4 regions of the Neobacillus sp. SAB-20_R2A genome follow, and region 2 is predicted to be linked to each of the others. Evidence: riboswitches for the same ligand, from Rfam matches in the RefSeq annotation. Region 2 holds a riboswitch; each other region holds the start of a gene.
What was found. Region 2 has a riboswitch for lysine ahead of V5M37_RS19350 (amino acid permease). Riboswitches for the same ligand answer to the same signal wherever they lie in the genome.

Region 1 (4,029 bases), 1.1 Mb from region 2:
GGGCCTGATCTTTAGATACACTCTTTACATGAACAGGGGCCTCAATAATATTTTCCAGCACTGTCATGTGCGGGAATAGGTTGAAATGCTGAAATACCATTCCCACTTTTTCTCTTATCTTATTAAGATTGGTTTTTGCGGGATTGATTTTTTCCGTATCGATGATAATGTCTCCGGCTTCGGCTGTCTCTAAAAAGTTTAAACAGCGGAGAAGGGTACTTTTCCCTGAACCACTCGCACCGATTAGGACAACAACCTCTTTTTCTTTTACGTGTAAATCAATATTTTTTAAAACTTGTAGTTCCCCGAAGGATTTTGATAGATTTTTAATTTCAATCATGCGGCTGCTGCCTCCTTCGGTCTACTGACATCCAACCTTTTCTCCAATCGGTTTGTGAACCACGTGAATATTAACACGATAATCAAATAATAAAGTCCGACAACAAAGTAGGTTTCAAATGGCATATAGTTTTCCCCTTGGACGGTAAGGGCAGTGTTAAATAAGTCTGTTACAGAAATATAGGCAACCAGGGAAGAATCTTTTAAGCTGATAATGAACTGATTCCCCAGCGGCGGGATGGCTCGTTTGAAGGCCTGTGGAAAAATAATTCTGCGCATTGCAAGCGGGTAGGACATCCCTAGCGATCTTGCAGCTTCCATTTGCCCGCGGTCAATCGATTGGACAGCCCCCCTGAAAATTTCCGCTATATACGCACCGGTATGAATGCTTAACGCAAGCGCCCCGGCTGTAAAGCTGTCAAGGGTTAGAAAATTCGCGATTCCATAATATAGGAACATAATTTGAACGATTAACGGAGTCCCGCGGATAAGCCCAATATAAATATCAGAAATCCAATTAAGAAATTTGATAGAAGAGATTTTAAAACTGGCAAAGATGATTCCAATGATTAATGCAAATAGCAGAGAAATAATTGTAATGGAAATCGTCATCCATGAGGCTTTCAAGAAGGCAACACCATGCTCACTGAGGATGCCGATAATATTATGCCAAAAAGTCATGATTTCATTTCAACCTCCTTTGAAAAAACGTAAGCCCCAAGCATGGAGCTTACGTTATCCAATTTTCCTATTTTGCGTCTTAAAGATGTGAGTGTGCTTACTTTTTAAGTAAGTTTTCGTTGAACCATTTTTTGCTGATTTTTTCGTAAGTGCCATCCTTCTGCATATCGTCAATGGCTTTGTTGATTTTATCAGCAAGCTCTTTGTTACCTTCTGCAACCGCAACACTAACGCGGTCCTCATTTAGCAGGTTGCCAATCGGCTTAATTTTTAAACCTTTTTCGTTTTTCGCATTCAAACCGACGATTTTATCAGTAATAACGGCATCTAAACGGCCAATTGCTAAGTCCTGAAGAGCGTTAACATCAGATGGATATCCTTTTACTTGATCGGATAGTTCCAGGGCCATATCTTTCCAAGTGCTAGCCTGGATTACACCGATTGTTTTTCCCTTTAAATCATCTTTTGAAGTAATATTACTGTTGTTCTCAGCCACAAAGATTTGGGCGCCGGATAAATAATATGGGTTTGTGAAGTCTACTTGCTTATCACGTTCAGGTGTTGCTGTCATACTTCCGATAATCGCATCGTATTTTTTAGCTTTTAAACCTTGGATGATCGTTTCCCATTGATTAGTCACAGGATTTGCTTTTACACCAATTCTTTTGGCAATCTCATTTCCAATTTCTACGTCAAAACCAGTTAATTTGTCGTCTTTCTTAAAGTTTAATGGCGGATATTGCCCGCTCATCGCAAACGACAGTGTACCCTCTTTAATTAGACCTAAATCTTCACCCTTTGCCTGGTTTGTTTTAGCTGTGTCTTTCGAACCGCATGCTGCTAAAATCACCAGTAATGCAGAAACTACTAATATCATAAGTTTTCTCATGATGCTTCCCCCTTTTTAATATAAAAAGCACCGTCCATGTGACGGTGCCTGACACCCTCATTAAAAGCTTTGAATTAGATAGTTCTCCACAATTCTTAAAGGAATTGTGACAGTTCTGCCCCATTTCGAGTGCAGCCCCAGCCCTCTGAAAACAGTGATTTCAGATGCTTCGGCGATTTATCCTTTTTCCTATTTTCATAGATTTCACTGAATCTCCAATAGGATACTTATATAAACCGCGACCTCTACCTCATCTCAAAAGCTTAAAGATGAGGAATTAATATTCTTTTCGCAATAATTAGTATAAGTAAATATTTATACATAATCAAGTATAAATTCACTAGAATATTTCCCCATTTGAAAAGACTTGACGAAAATTTGTTAATTGGTATACATTTTTCTACAATACTAATCTTATAAAAAAGGGGTCAGAATGATGCTGCAATGCCGTGAGGATGTATTGGCATTCACGAATCAGCTCGTGAATATCGAAAGTATTGTGAATACAAAGGGTGAAAAAACAATTGCCCAATATTTATATAAATTTATATCTGCTTTTCCTTATTTTTCAAAAAATCCTTCTCACATGACGATGTCTCAAACCATACAAGATGAACATGAAAGATATAATGTATTGGCATTTGTCAAAGGTACAAAAGGGAATAGCCGCCGTACAGTCATTTTGATGGGACATATGGACACGGTTGGAATTGATGATTTTAATCATCTAAAAGAACATGCGTGTTTTCCGGATCAGCTAATGGCTGCGTTAAAGAGGGAGGAACTGCCGGCTTCAGCGAAAGAACATTTAGAATCGGGTGACTGGCTGTTTGGCAGAGGCGTACTTGATATGAAAAGCGGAGTGGCTAGCCATCTCTATCTATTAAAATACTATTCTGAGCATCCGGAAGAGCTTGATGGAAATATCGTCTTTTTGGCAGAATGTGATGAAGAGGACAGCTCTCACGGAGTTTTATCTGCCTTAAAGGTTCTGAAAAGCTGGAAGCAGGAGCATGGTTTTGACTATGCTGCGGCGATCAATTCCGATTTCGTCTCCCCGCGCTTTGCAGGAGATGAAAATCGCTATATCTATATGGGGACAGTAGGCAAGCTTCTGCCATCCTTTTTTATTACTGGTGCAGAAACGCATGTTGGCTCTTGCTTTGAAGGGCTTGATCCTAACTTTATCGCGGCGGAGCTGACGAAGCAGATTGATTACAATCCCGAGCTTTGCAATGAGGCCTTAGGTGAAATCACGGTTCCCCCTGTTTCTTTAAAACAAACAGACCTGAAACCGTCTTATACCGTTCAGACCGCGTTGTCTGCCTATGTATATTACAATTTCTTCATCCATTCCTGGTCTCCAAAGGATGTACTGGTAAAATTAAAAGAGCAGGGTCGGATTGCATTTGAAAATGCCTTGAATGCTTTTGATGAAAGATATAAGCAGTTTAGCAGCTTAAGCGGCGAACCATATTTCAAACATCCTTGGCAGCCAAGAGTGTTCACATATGAAGAAATGGAACAACAGTTGGTTATGGAGCACGGTGATACCTTTATTACGCATATGAATCAATTTAAAGAGAGTTTATTAGAGGATAAGGAACTGGATACCCGCATGTTTGCGGCAAGGGTCGTAGAAGAGGCGTGGAACTGGATGAAGGACAAAAACCCTGCCATTATCCTGTTCTATTCATCACTATATTCACCAAGAATTGAGCTGTCCGGCAAGACAGAACAGGAACAGGCCCTGATTGATGCTTTAAATCAGGCAGTAGAATCGATTCAGCCAGCCTACCCACATCCAATCGTAACGCGGAATTTCTTCCCGTATATCTCAGATATGAGCTTTGTAGCTCTAAGTGATGACGAAGAAGGAATAGAGGCTGTTTCCAATAATAATCCTGGCTGGGGAACAAAGCATTACGTGGAGTACCAAGACATACGCGACTTAAATGTGCCGGTCATCAATATTGGCCCTTATGGACTAGATGCCCATAAAAAGCTTGAAAGAATGGAGATGTCCTATTCCCTTGAAGTGGTGCCGAATCTGACCAATCTTGTCATCCAAAATTTATTAAAATAATGAACTGGGGTGTCCTGTGGGACGCCCTATATTT
Region 2 (4,029 bases):
AGGGCGTGTCTCCACTCCTGACAATAATTTGGTTGTTCAATTTAAAATGTTGAATCAGGCAGCATTCCAGTGGCTCGAGGAAAGTAAAAAACAATATTGTGTCAAAGATTTTGGCTTTGTTTTTGAAAAATATATAAACAATTAAAATACAAAATAGTGACCGTCTCTTAAGGGAACTAAACTCCCATGGTATTGAGACGGCCTCTTTTTTTTAAACATTAATGCGGGCTTGGCCGATGAAACAACCCCATTACTTCTATCGTTTCTGTAATATTCACAAAAGCTGTCGGATCGACTTCAGAAATAAGAGATTTAACCTCGTTTAACTCATATCTTGAAATGACCGAGATTAAAATCTTTCGGCTGCCATTTGTATATCCTCCAACCCCATCCATAATGGTGAGTCCACGATATAAGTTGGCCACCAAATGATTTCTCATTTCTTCGCCCTTTTCTGTTATTATCATTAAAGTTAATTTGACATGGTCCGTATAAATAGCGTCAACCACTTTTCCTGTAACAAAAATCGAAACCAACGTATTGAGGGCCGCATCCCAATTGAATAAAAATCCGCTAATTACAATGACAATCGCATTCATTCCGGAGAGGAGCACCCCGATTGGGAAGTCTTTCTTCCGGGAAACAATCATTCCGATGATATCAAATCCACCCGTTGAACCCGAGCTTCGAAATACGATTCCAACCCCTAGACCGGTCAAAGCTCCGCCAAATATTGCTGAGAGGATGGTATCTTTCGCGACTGGAAATACTGGTACTAAATAAAGTCCTAAAGAAATAACGAACACTGAAAAGATTGAATTAAAGATAAATCTTTTTCCCAGCATTTTATAGCCAATGATTAAAAGGGGAAGGTTCAACAAAAGATTAGCCACTCCTGTGTTTATGGGGGTAATCATTCCTATTATCATCGAAATTCCGCTCATCCCGCTACTTAACACCTCGTGAGGGATGAGGAAAAGATTGAATGCAGCTACAATTATAAAAGAGCCGATAATAATTCCAACCATCTGCATGAATATTTCTCCTGTCTTTCCACTATTTATTTAAAAAAAATGATAACGATTCATAGCTAGGATGTAAACTAATTAATATATTTAAAAAACAATTAATTATCTGGAAATAGCACCCAAAGAATAAGTTGAATAATTATAAAGGCATATTACATTAATATTCACCTTACAAAAAGCCCTAATCCCTCGTTTCCAATATATAATATTGACAAATTTATTAAAACGTATATACTCTAGTAATATATCATTTTTAATATTAAATCCTCATCAAAACCGATGAGGTAGAGGTCGCGGTTTTTATCAGTAAAATGGACGAGACGCAGAGATGTTTTTGACTCCGTTTGAAAGGAAAAGCTGCCGAAGTGTGTTTTTCTCTCTGGAGAAACATGCTGGGGCTGTCTCCGAACAGGAACAGAACTGTCACGTTTAGCCTTACCAGCTTTACGTGTTGAGCTATCTTTCGGAAGGTATGATGCGGGGTATATACAAATGCCGTCGAATCTGCTTCGAGGGCATTTTTTATTCCAAACTCCTTCCAATAAAAAAAATTTAAAGGAGTCATAAACATGCAAACAGCGCAGGTAAGAAAAGACGAAATATACACTAGGCCCACGGGTCCAAAAAATAATAAAAATGAATTAAGACGGAGCTTAAAGTCCCGCCATCTTACGATGATTTCTCTTGGCGGAACCATCGGGACCGGATTATTTCTTGCCAGCGGCGGAGCTATCCATAGTGCGGGACCTGGCGGAGCGATTCTATCATATCTCGTTATCGGCATTATGGTTTATTTCTTAATGCAAAGTTTAGCTGAAATGGGTGCCTACATGCCGGTTGCAGGAAGCTTTAGTACCTATGCTACGAAATTCGTGGATCCATCCCTTGGTTTTGCCCTAGGCTGGAACTATTGGTACAACTGGGCCATTACGATTGCAGCAGAACTTTCTGCAGTAACAATGATTATGAAATTTTGGTTTCCAGATTCTCCTTCACTATTATGGAGCAGCATCTTTTTAGTTATCATGTTCTTGTTAAATTATCTTTCTGTTAAGGGATTTGGCGAGGCAGAATATTGGTTCTCATTAATTAAAGTTATAACTGTTGTGATCTTTATCATTGCTGGTACGTTAATGATTTTTGGAATTATGGGAAATGAAGCAATTGGCTTAAAAAACTTTACAGTTGGAGATGCACCATTCCATGGCGGATTCATGGCCATGCTTGGAATCTTTATGGCAGCTGGATTTTCCTTCCAAGGAACTGAACTTTTAGGTGTTGCAGCGGGTGAAACAGATAACCCAGAAAAATCAATCCCACGTGCAGTAAAACAAGTTTTTTGGCGAATTCTTTTATTCTATGTGTTAGCTATTCTTGTTATCGGTCTTATTATTCCTTATACAAATGAAAACCTTGCTAATGGAGATGTTGCTGTAAGTCCATTTACGCTTGTTTTTCAAAAAGCCGGAATCGCATTTGCTGCTTCTGTCATGAATGCAGTCATTTTAACAGCAGTTTTATCAGCAGGTAATTCAGGAATGTATGCATCGACTCGGATGCTTTGGGATTTGGCACGTCAAGGAAAAGCACCAAAATTCCTTGGTAAATTGAACAAAAATGGTGTGCCAGTTAATGCTTTAATTGTAACAGCATTAGTCGGAACACTTGCTTTTCTGGCATCCCTTTTTGGCGATGGTACAGTTTATGTATGGCTTTTAAATGCTTCAGGTATGTCCGGCTTTATCGCGTGGTTAGGAATTGCGATTTGTCATTATCGCTTCCGCAGAGCTTATGTGGCACAAGGCAAAGATCTAAACTTATTGCCATATAAATCAAAGTTGTTCCCATTTGGCCCAATCTTTGCTTTTGTTGTTTGCGCCATTGTCGTAATCGGGCAAAACTATTCAGCATTTATGGGCGACCATATTGATTGGAACGGTGTATTAGTATCCTATATCGGTCTGCCATTATTCCTTATCCTTTGGTTAGGCTATAAATTCACAAAGAAAACAAAGGTAATTCCTTTGGAGAAGTGTGATTTAAATAATTAAAAATAAAAATGGCTCCCTGGGAGCCATTTTTCTATAATTTAATGGTAACTTCTGTCCCATCTTTTAATTTCGTTTCCACTAACAACAGGCCTTTATGCTTGGTCAGACCATCCAATAAAGGCTTTAAATCGCTTTTTTCTATTTGTGGAAGGACGAACTTTTCCCCGCCTTTTTCAATCGATTTATTGATAAAGCCAATAAATCGTCTTGAGGTTATTACCGAACTTAGAAGATTTAAGACAACATAAGGAACGGGTACATTGAAGTTTCTTTGTTTTATCTTTAAGCCCACTTTTAACATTCTTATTCAATCACCACAAACACTTTATCGCCATTTGCTGAAGTAACATCCACAATTTGGCCGTCTAGTTCGTTTTCAATCGCTTCTATTAACAAATCTACATTGATATCTTTCACATACTTTTCCGCTTGCGGAATTCTTTCGGCAATGCTGGTGCCCACCTTCAACACTGCTTTCACAAGATTAATGGGAAGATTGACATTAACATTATCACCTTCATGGGAATTAACACGAATTTTTAGCATTTTGCTGCCATATGATGAGGCTTCTTTCTTTAATTCAACAGTTGGTTCCTTCCCTTGAAGGACGTTAATTAGTTCAGTCGCTTTTTCTTTATCAAGCTTGCCTTCCTCAACCAACGTTAACACTCTAGAGATTTCATCTTTCATTTACATATCCCCCTCTTTTAATAAGGCAATAGCCTCTTCGGCAGTGATTTCCCCTTTTTCCAGCATGGATACGACCTTCTTCTTATCAACCTCCGCCTTTCGGTTTGCTGAGTAGCCCATAGCCGAAATGATGTCGTCTAATTTTCCTCTTACTGTTGGATAAGAAATCCCAAGTTCTTTTTCGACTTCTTTAATACTTCCGCGACACTTCAGGAAAATTTCAATAAAATGAAGCTGTTCCTGTCCAAGTGAGGCAAGCT
Region 3 (4,029 bases), 630 kb from region 2:
TTAAGCTGACTGCGGAAAGACACCCAAAGCTAATCATTACAAGAAAAGTAAAAAAGGATAAAGGTAAGTATTTTGGTCCATATCCCAACGTAGGGGCGGCCAACGAAACAAAGAAACTGCTTGACCGGATTTACCCGCTCCGCAAATGTTCTACGCTTCCTGACCGAGTTTGCCTCTATTATCACTTGGGTCAGTGCCTGGCACCTTGCGTGAATGAGGTTTCAGAAGAACAGTATAAACAAATGACCGATGAAATTACCCGCTTTTTAAATGGCGGTTATAAGGAAATAAAAAAGGACCTGACTGAAAAAATGCAGGCTGCCGCGGAAGAGCTTGATTTTGAAAGAGCAAAGGAATTCCGTGACAAAATCATTCATATTGAAACAATCATGGAAAAACAAAAGATCACGATGACTGATTTTACTGACCGTGATGTATTCGGCTATGCCGTTGACAAAGGCTGGATGTGTGTTCAAGTATTTTTTGTGCGGCAAGGGAAGCTGATTGAACGAGACGTTTCGATGTTCCCTATCTATAATGAGCCGGAAGAAGAAATCCTTACCTTCCTCGGCCAATTTTATCAAAAGACGAACCATTTTAAACCGAAGGAAATTCTCATCCAGGACGATGTGGATTTGCAGATGGCTGAGCAGTTATTGGAAGTAAAAGTCATCAAGCCGCAGCGGGGTCAGAAAAAGGACCTTGTCAAAATGGCAATTAAAAATGCGAAAATCGCTTTGAATGAAAAGTTCTCTCTTATTGAAAAAGATGAGGAAAGAACGATCAAAGCCGTTGAAAACCTCGGAGAAATGCTTGGCATATATACGCCCCACCGGATCGAGGCCTTTGATAACTCTAACATTCAAGGAACAGACCCGGTGTCAGCGATGATTGTTTTTACAGACGGCAAAGCAAACAAGCGGGAATATCGGAAATATAAAATTAAGTCTGTTGAAGGCCCGGATGATTATGAATCGATGAGAGAGGTAACGAGACGAAGATACTCGAGGGCTCTAAAGGAAGAGCTTCCGCTGCCTGATTTGATCATCATTGACGGTGGAAAGGGACATGTGGAAGCTGTCCGCGATGTACTAGAAAATGAATTGGGGCTGGACATTCCTCTTGCTGGACTGGTCAAGGATGAGAAGCACCGCACATCACAGCTTATGTATGGGAATCCATTAGAAATTGTAGCGCTTGCCCGGAATAGCCAGGAATTTTATTTACTCCAGCGAATCCAGGATGAAGTTCACCGTTTTGCGATTACCTTCCACCGGCAGACACGCGGTAAAACTGCATTCCAATCCTTACTTGACGACATTCCTGGGATTGGCGAAAAACGCAAGAAGCAGCTATTAAAGGAATTTGGCTCCGTTAAGAAAATGAGAGAGGCAACCCTTGAGGAATTTAGAGGGATTGGCATTCCCCAAAATGTGGCAAAAGAATTAATAAAAAAACTTCAGTCACAATAATTGTCACTCTAATATTACTATGCTATAATGAATAAAAATTTAATAGACTATCACTTTTATAAGTAAAGTGAAGGTAGAGGTGCGAGCTTCAAGAGTAAAGGCCTGGAGAAGGATGAGCTTCAACGATAGGCTTTGAAAGGGAATGTTCGCCGAAGTAGGGAAACTCTCATTATTTTCTCCGCTGGTTCGTCATTGAAAAAATGCCGGATTGTCAAGACCGTTGTCTTGGAGCGCTATCTTTCATTGTCTACTAACGCGAAAATGTTAATTTTGTGTTTTCAAAGCAATGGGATGTGCTCCCATTGCTTTTTATTTTTTTACAAGAATGACTGAGAGAAGGGGAAGACATGGGTTTAATAGTACAGAAATTTGGCGGGACCTCCGTTGGCAACATTGAAAAAATTCTAAATGTCGCAGAAAGTGTGCAGGGGGAAAAGGAACGTGGAAACCAAGTAGTGGTCGTTGTTTCGGCGATGGGAAAATCGACAGACCAGCTTGTTAATATGGCAAAGGAAATATCCGAGCAGCCGAATAAGCGGGAAATGGATATGCTGCTCTCAACTGGTGAGCAGGTGACGATCGCATTGCTTTCGATGGCTTTAAACCAAAAAGGACTGGAAGCAGTTTCCTTTACAGGCTGGCAGGCTGGAATTATGACAGAGCCTGTTCACGGCAATGCAAGGATTTCAAAAATAAACACTGATGCTGTTCAAAACCAGCTTGATGCTGGAAAAGTCGTCATTGTGGCCGGATTCCAAGGGGTTACTGAAGACGGGGAAATCACTACGCTCGGACGCGGGGGTTCCGATACAACTGCCGTTGCGTTGGCGGCTGCGCTAAATGCGGATAAATGTGATATTTATACCGATGTAACCGGGGTATATACAACGGATCCCCGTTATGTCAAGAACGCTCGGAAATTATTATCAGTATCGTATGATGAAATGCTTGAACTGGCCAATCTGGGTGCGGGAGTTCTACATCCAAGAGCGGTCGAGTTTGCAAAAAATTATAATGTAAGGCTCGAGGTCCGCTCTAGCATGGAGAAGGTTGAAGGAACTGTAATTGAGGGGGAAGCAACGATGGAACAAAATTTAGTCGTACGCGGAGTCGCGTTTGAAGATGGAATTACACGGGTTACTGTTTTAGGGCTTAGAAATTCATTAACAAGCTTATCAACTATTTTTACGACATTGGCCAAAAATCACATTAACGTGGATATTATTATTCAAAGCACAACAGAAGAGGGAGCAGCCAATCTCTCCTTTTCCATCCATACCGATGATTGGATCCCAACCTTAAATGTGCTCGAAAGCAATAAAGAAACACTTGCCTATGACCAGCTTGATGCTGAGAATAAACTGGCAAAGGTATCAATTGTTGGTTCCGGAATGATTTCTAATCCTGGTGTGGCTGCGAAAATGTTTGAGGTTCTTGCCAACAGCAATATTCCTGTAAAGATGGTCAGCACCTCAGAAATCAAAGTATCGGCTGTAGTAGAAGAAAAAAATATGCTCAAAGCAGTAGAAGCCCTGCACGAGGCATTTGAACTTGGGCAAAATTAAATGAAAACTCGCCGATTGGCAAGTCCGTTAGGACGGTTCATGAGGCGTAGTTGATTTTGTGCGTTAAGAAAAAGGGGGCTTTGCCCCCCTTTCTTTTAGTCTTTATCCCATTTGACGGTGAAGCAAACTTTGTTAGATTTTTTTACCGGGTGTTCGAAGGTTTCCGCAATAGCCCCTTTTTGGACTTCGATTTGCTGAGCAAGGAAGCCGGCTTCAAGTTGAAAGAAGTTTTCCGCTTTTGATTTAACACGCGATACAATCATTGGACTTGCCAACTCGAATTCCAGCTCATTTTTTGCTTCCTTCTTAATTTCTAACTCACCCCATGAAGCTTTTGCAAAAAAATCTATCAGGCTTTCGTAGCTTTCCAAAGGATATTTTCGAGCGAGGCGTTTCCCTGCCCAGTAAAGAATTTCAGGAGTGTCCTTGCCGAAAATCTCAGGGAGAAGAACTTCTCTAATTAATTCATAGCCAAATATAGAGACTGTCCTTGGTTCAGGCGTTTGTAGATCTTGGTCCATTACTGCACTATCTTTCATTTACTTCCCCTCTTTCTATCATTCTATTATATACAAATCGAGTTCTGTTTCAGTACAGTTTTCTAATAATGTAAAGAAGTCGCAAAGAAATTTATTATTTTACAATATATGTTCTTATTTCTTATCATAATTATCGTTTCCGATATAGGAAAAAAATTCTCCCGTAAGATGTTGGTAATTACAAGCAAAAATAAAGCGCTTACAAAACGATAACATGCTGAAATTCATATCTATCATAATATCAATATATTATAAAAATTTTAGTTTTCAACGCTTTTTTATGTATCCGTTTCCTTGACGCTCTATGATGTTGGGAGTAAAATGGACATGTCACATAATTGTCACAGTGATGCTAGGTTATATTAATGAAGGAAGTAAAAACTTAACATCATTTTTTAAAATTTAAAAGGGGGTAAATCAATGGCGGGGAATCGCGAATTTTTCAATCGGAGA
Region 4 (4,029 bases), 140 kb from region 2:
AAACGCTATATTGAACATATAGAAAGAGAACTTCATAATGCGGAATCGATTATTAGTGATTACTTGGCCTTCGCAAAACCAGCAATTGAAAAAGTAGAACCACTTCTAATCGAACAAGAGATCCGCAATGTCATTGATATCATGAATCCTTTAGCAAAAATGAGCTCCGTGATTATTACAGATAACCTTGGTCAAGGAACCGTTCAAGGGAATAAGAATTATTTTCGCCAATGCTTTTTAAACTTAATAAAAAATGCTATCGAAGCAATGCCAAACGGCGGGGAGCTTCATGTAGTTTCAGCGCTTGAAAAAAATAAGGTCACCGTTAAAATTGTTGATACCGGTGTCGGCATGAGCAAAGAGCAAATAAACCGCTTCGGTGAGCCATACTACAGCAGTAAAACAAAGGGTACAGGATTAGGTTCCATGGTTGCGGTGAAAACCATTCAGACAATGAACGGGAAGCTTGATATTGAGAGTATCTTAAATGTTGGAACGACCATTACCATCACATTACCTGCCTTTATAACAGAATATAAAATGGTTCAGATGGATAGCCATTTAAAGTTAGAAACTGAATTTTAACAAAAAAGAGCTTAAACGTTTAAGCTCTTTTTTATTATAATCCGATGAGTTTTAACGCGCTAAAAATGATGACCGCTGAGATGACCGTACGAAGGGGCTTTGTCGGTACTTTTGAAGATAAGGTACTCCCTACTAAAACGCCTGGGATCGACCCGATTAACAGGTTCCCTACAAGCATATAATTGACAGTTCCGGCATTCGCGTGAAGGAGTCCGGCAACAGTCACTAATAAAAAGGCATGGGCAATGTCGGTGCCAACCAGCTCAGATCCTTTCAAGCGGTAGAGATATAGCATGGCAAGGGCAAATAATGATCCTGATCCTATTGAAGTCAGGCCGACAATAAAGCCGAAACCGGCACCGATTAAAATTGTTAATGTTCGTTTTTCCTCAATCGGCCTTAATTGCCAGCGGTTCGGCCTGATTTTATTATCAAAAAATGTCTTAATTAAAATGGCTGTGGCCACTAGAATAAGGACATAGCCAAGTCCATGCTTGATAATTTGTTCTTGATTGTGGAAATATTTTTCAAAGACCTGAAGGATGAGAATGGCTCCTGTTGCACTTGGGACACTTCCGATTGCAAGATACTTCATGAGTTTAAAGTTAATCGTTTTCTGTCTCCAATGCTGAATGACTCCAAACAGTTTGGTAATGGAGTTGTAAACTAGGTCCGTTCCCACCGCAATGGAAGGCTGAATTCCGACCATGATGAGCACCGGGGTTAACAATGCTGCCCCTCCAACCCCTGTTAAACCTACCAATAACCCAACTAATAATCCCATTAATGCAATTCCTATGCTCATGATGGGGGCCTCCTTCTTTTGTGACTAATTCCGAGTAAATATATGTGAATTATAGAGTTTGGAGAAGGTTTTGTAAACACTTTTCTGAATTTATTAAAGAAATATTTTTACAGTGAGGATAGGGGGGAAGCGGAAATTAAAAAAAGCAGGACAAATCGAACGGGAGCCCGCTCGATTTGTCCTGCTTTCGGATATTACTCTAAATAACTTCCAGTTCCCTATTCTGCAATAGGACATTCTGAAGTGTTCTGGTTTCCTCTTCGTTTAAAGGAATTAACGGCAAGCGCAGACCGCCGACATTAATCCCTTTCATATTTAGGGCTGCTTTTACAGGTGCTGGGCTTGGTGCTGCAAATAAAGCTTTCATAATTGGCAGTAATTCACGGTGTGCAGCAGCAGCGCCTGCTAAATCCCCATTTTTAAAGCGTGACACCATATCCTGCATTTCATTCCCGATAATATGAGATGCAACGGAAATCACACCAACGCCGCCAATCGAAAGCACCGGCAAGGTCATTCCATCATCACCGCTGTATAAAGAAAAGTCATCAGCAGTTTGTTTAATAATTTCGGCCATGTCATCCAAGTGGCCGCTAGCTTCCTTAACCGCTACAATATTAGGAATCTGAGAAAGGCGGATGACCGTTTCAGCAGATATATTGACGACACTGCGCCCTGGAATATTATAAAGCATTACCGGAAGAGAAGTAGATTCAGCAATCGCTTTAAAATGCTGATACATGCCTTCCTGGGATGGTTTATTATAGTATGGGGCAACGAGCATGATGCCGTCTACACCGACTTCTTCTGCTAGCTTGGTTAGACTGATTGAGGCTCTTGTGTTGTTTGAGCCAGTCCCTGCAATAACGGGAACTCTCCCGTCCGCAACTTCAACCACAAATTTAAATAAAGCCACTTTTTCCTCAGTTGATAAGGTAGGGGACTCACCGGTTGTTCCACAAACCACCAACCCGTCAGTACCATTCGCTAATAAATAATTTACTAAATCTCTCGTCGCATTAAAATCAATTTCGCCATCCTGATCAAACGGAGTCACTATTGCTGTTAAAACTTGGCCAAAGTACATGAATTTCACCCTTTTAAAATTATTTTTAAAAAGAGGTAAGGCCAAACGCAAAAAGCAGCTGCGGGAAAGGCCCAACAGCTGCATCAGAAACGTTAATTTTACAAGTTCCCCTGCGTGAGATAGCCCTCCATATAGTTTCCTATATGACAATTCTGTATTTATTCAATAACAGAACCAGCTCCGGGAACAATGAGATCCTCAGAAGCTTCGGCAAATTCCCCTTTCCGCCACCGTCAACGGGTCCCATTACCCTCGGATGGTTTACTGATGGTCTTTGCGCCTCTATCCTCACTTCATAAGGTATGAAGTAAGAAGTATGTAATTAAAATTAATATAACAGAATATTCCTATTTGTTCAAGGGTTTTTTATCAAAAACGCTAAAATCGTATATTTATTGACATTTATATAGTATGGGGAGGAGAGGAGGGATTAACAGCCCTACGCTTCTTTTTTGAGTTTTTTCCCAATTATCCTTAAAATGGAGTTAATGTTGAAGAGGTGAATTATTGTGAAAATCGAAAATATTTTAATTGTCAGCCCCATGTATCAGGAGCTTCGGGCATACGTCCAAAATGCGGGCGTCCAAAAGAATTTCCGTTATATCCCCGAGGCTGAAGTGAATCAGGCGGATTTGAAATGGGCGGATGCACTTGTATCTTTTAATCTTAAATCGGATTACGATTACAGTCATTTAAAATGGGTGCACTCGCTCGGTGCGGGAGTTGACCGCTTTTTATATAAAAAGACCTGGGACGATAGTGTACTTTTAACAAGGACAGTTTGTACGTTTGGTCAAAGAATCGGAGAGTATTGTTTAAGCTACATATTAAGAGACTTACAATGTCACGAGGAGTTTCGGGAATTACAGCTGCAGAAAAAATGGCAGCAACGGACTCCGAAGCTATTAAATGAACTCAAAGTGATGGTCTATGGAACCGGTGAAATTGGGCAGGCTGTCGCCAAGCTTTTGTCTAGTTTTGGAGTGGAGGTTTACGGCGTCTCCCAAAGTGGAAAAGAAAAAGAGTATTTTAAAGAGGCTTTGACTGTTGAATCTCATTTTACCATCCTAGGGGAAATGGATGTGATCATCAACACGATGCCGCTGACGGAAGAAACGGCTGGATTTTTTAATAGTCAAGTCTTTCAAAAAGTAACAAATGCCGGTTTTATTAATGTAGGGCGGGGAGCATCGGTGGATGAAGAATCATTGCTGCAAGCTTTGGAAGACGGGCAGGTCCGGTATGCTGTCCTGGATGTGTTTACACAGGAGCCGCTGCCGGAAAATCATCCATTATGGAAACATCCTGGCGTACTGATTACCCCTCATATTTCAGCGGTAACGACACCTGAAGAAGGGGCGGCGTGTTTTTTGGATACACTCAGAAACTTGGAAGAAAACAAACCTCTTAACAATAGAGTAGATACCAATAAGGGATATTAGAATAACAGGAGGATGAACGAAAATGACACGAGTAATCGGCTTTATCGGCCTTGGAAATATGGGAGAGCCTATGGTTATGAATTTATTGAAGGCAGGTTTTCAGGTGAAGG

Region 1: another riboswitch for lysine. It lies ahead of V5M37_RS25000 (ABC transporter substrate-binding protein); the one in region 2 lies ahead of V5M37_RS19350 (amino acid permease).
Region 3: another riboswitch for lysine. It lies ahead of V5M37_RS22740 (aspartate kinase); the one in region 2 lies ahead of V5M37_RS19350 (amino acid permease).
Region 4: another riboswitch for lysine. It lies ahead of dapA (4-hydroxy-tetrahydrodipicolinate synthase); the one in region 2 lies ahead of V5M37_RS19350 (amino acid permease).

The regions. Positions count from the first base shown of each region.
Region 1 covers NZ_CP145895.1:5,060,866-5,064,894, reverse strand. The annotation lists gene V5M37_RS25010 (amino acid ABC transporter ATP-binding protein) at 1-340, opposite strand, end outside; gene V5M37_RS25005 (amino acid ABC transporter permease) at 337-1,020, opposite strand; gene V5M37_RS25000 (ABC transporter substrate-binding protein) at 1,118-1,912, opposite strand; lysine riboswitch at 1,981-2,165, opposite strand; gene V5M37_RS24995 (M20/M25/M40 family metallo-hydrolase) at 2,346-3,995, shown strand.
Region 2 covers NZ_CP145895.1:3,989,650-3,993,678, forward strand. The annotation lists gene V5M37_RS19340 (PH domain-containing protein) at 1-145, shown strand, start outside; gene V5M37_RS19345 (YitT family protein) at 219-1,034, opposite strand; lysine riboswitch at 1,306-1,495, shown strand; gene V5M37_RS19350 (amino acid permease) at 1,598-3,079, shown strand; gene V5M37_RS19355 (hypothetical protein) at 3,111-3,380, opposite strand; gene V5M37_RS19360 (SHOCT-like domain-containing protein) at 3,383-3,769, opposite strand; gene V5M37_RS19365 (DUF2089 domain-containing protein) at 3,770-4,029, opposite strand, start outside.
Region 3 covers NZ_CP145895.1:4,624,529-4,628,557, reverse strand. The annotation lists gene uvrC (excinuclease ABC subunit UvrC) at 1-1,472, shown strand, start outside; lysine riboswitch at 1,539-1,716, shown strand; gene V5M37_RS22740 (aspartate kinase) at 1,820-3,037, shown strand; gene V5M37_RS22735 (YslB family protein) at 3,133-3,576, opposite strand; gene V5M37_RS22730 (succinate dehydrogenase cytochrome b558 subunit) at 3,997-4,029, shown strand, end outside.
Region 4 covers NZ_CP145895.1:3,850,605-3,854,633, reverse strand. The annotation lists gene V5M37_RS18660 (LytS/YhcK type 5TM receptor domain-containing protein) at 1-585, shown strand, start outside; gene V5M37_RS18655 (sulfite exporter TauE/SafE family protein) at 620-1,390, opposite strand; gene dapA (4-hydroxy-tetrahydrodipicolinate synthase) at 1,590-2,477, opposite strand; lysine riboswitch at 2,590-2,770, opposite strand; gene V5M37_RS18645 (D-2-hydroxyacid dehydrogenase) at 2,987-3,919, shown strand; gene V5M37_RS18640 (NAD(P)-dependent oxidoreductase) at 3,942-4,029, shown strand, end outside.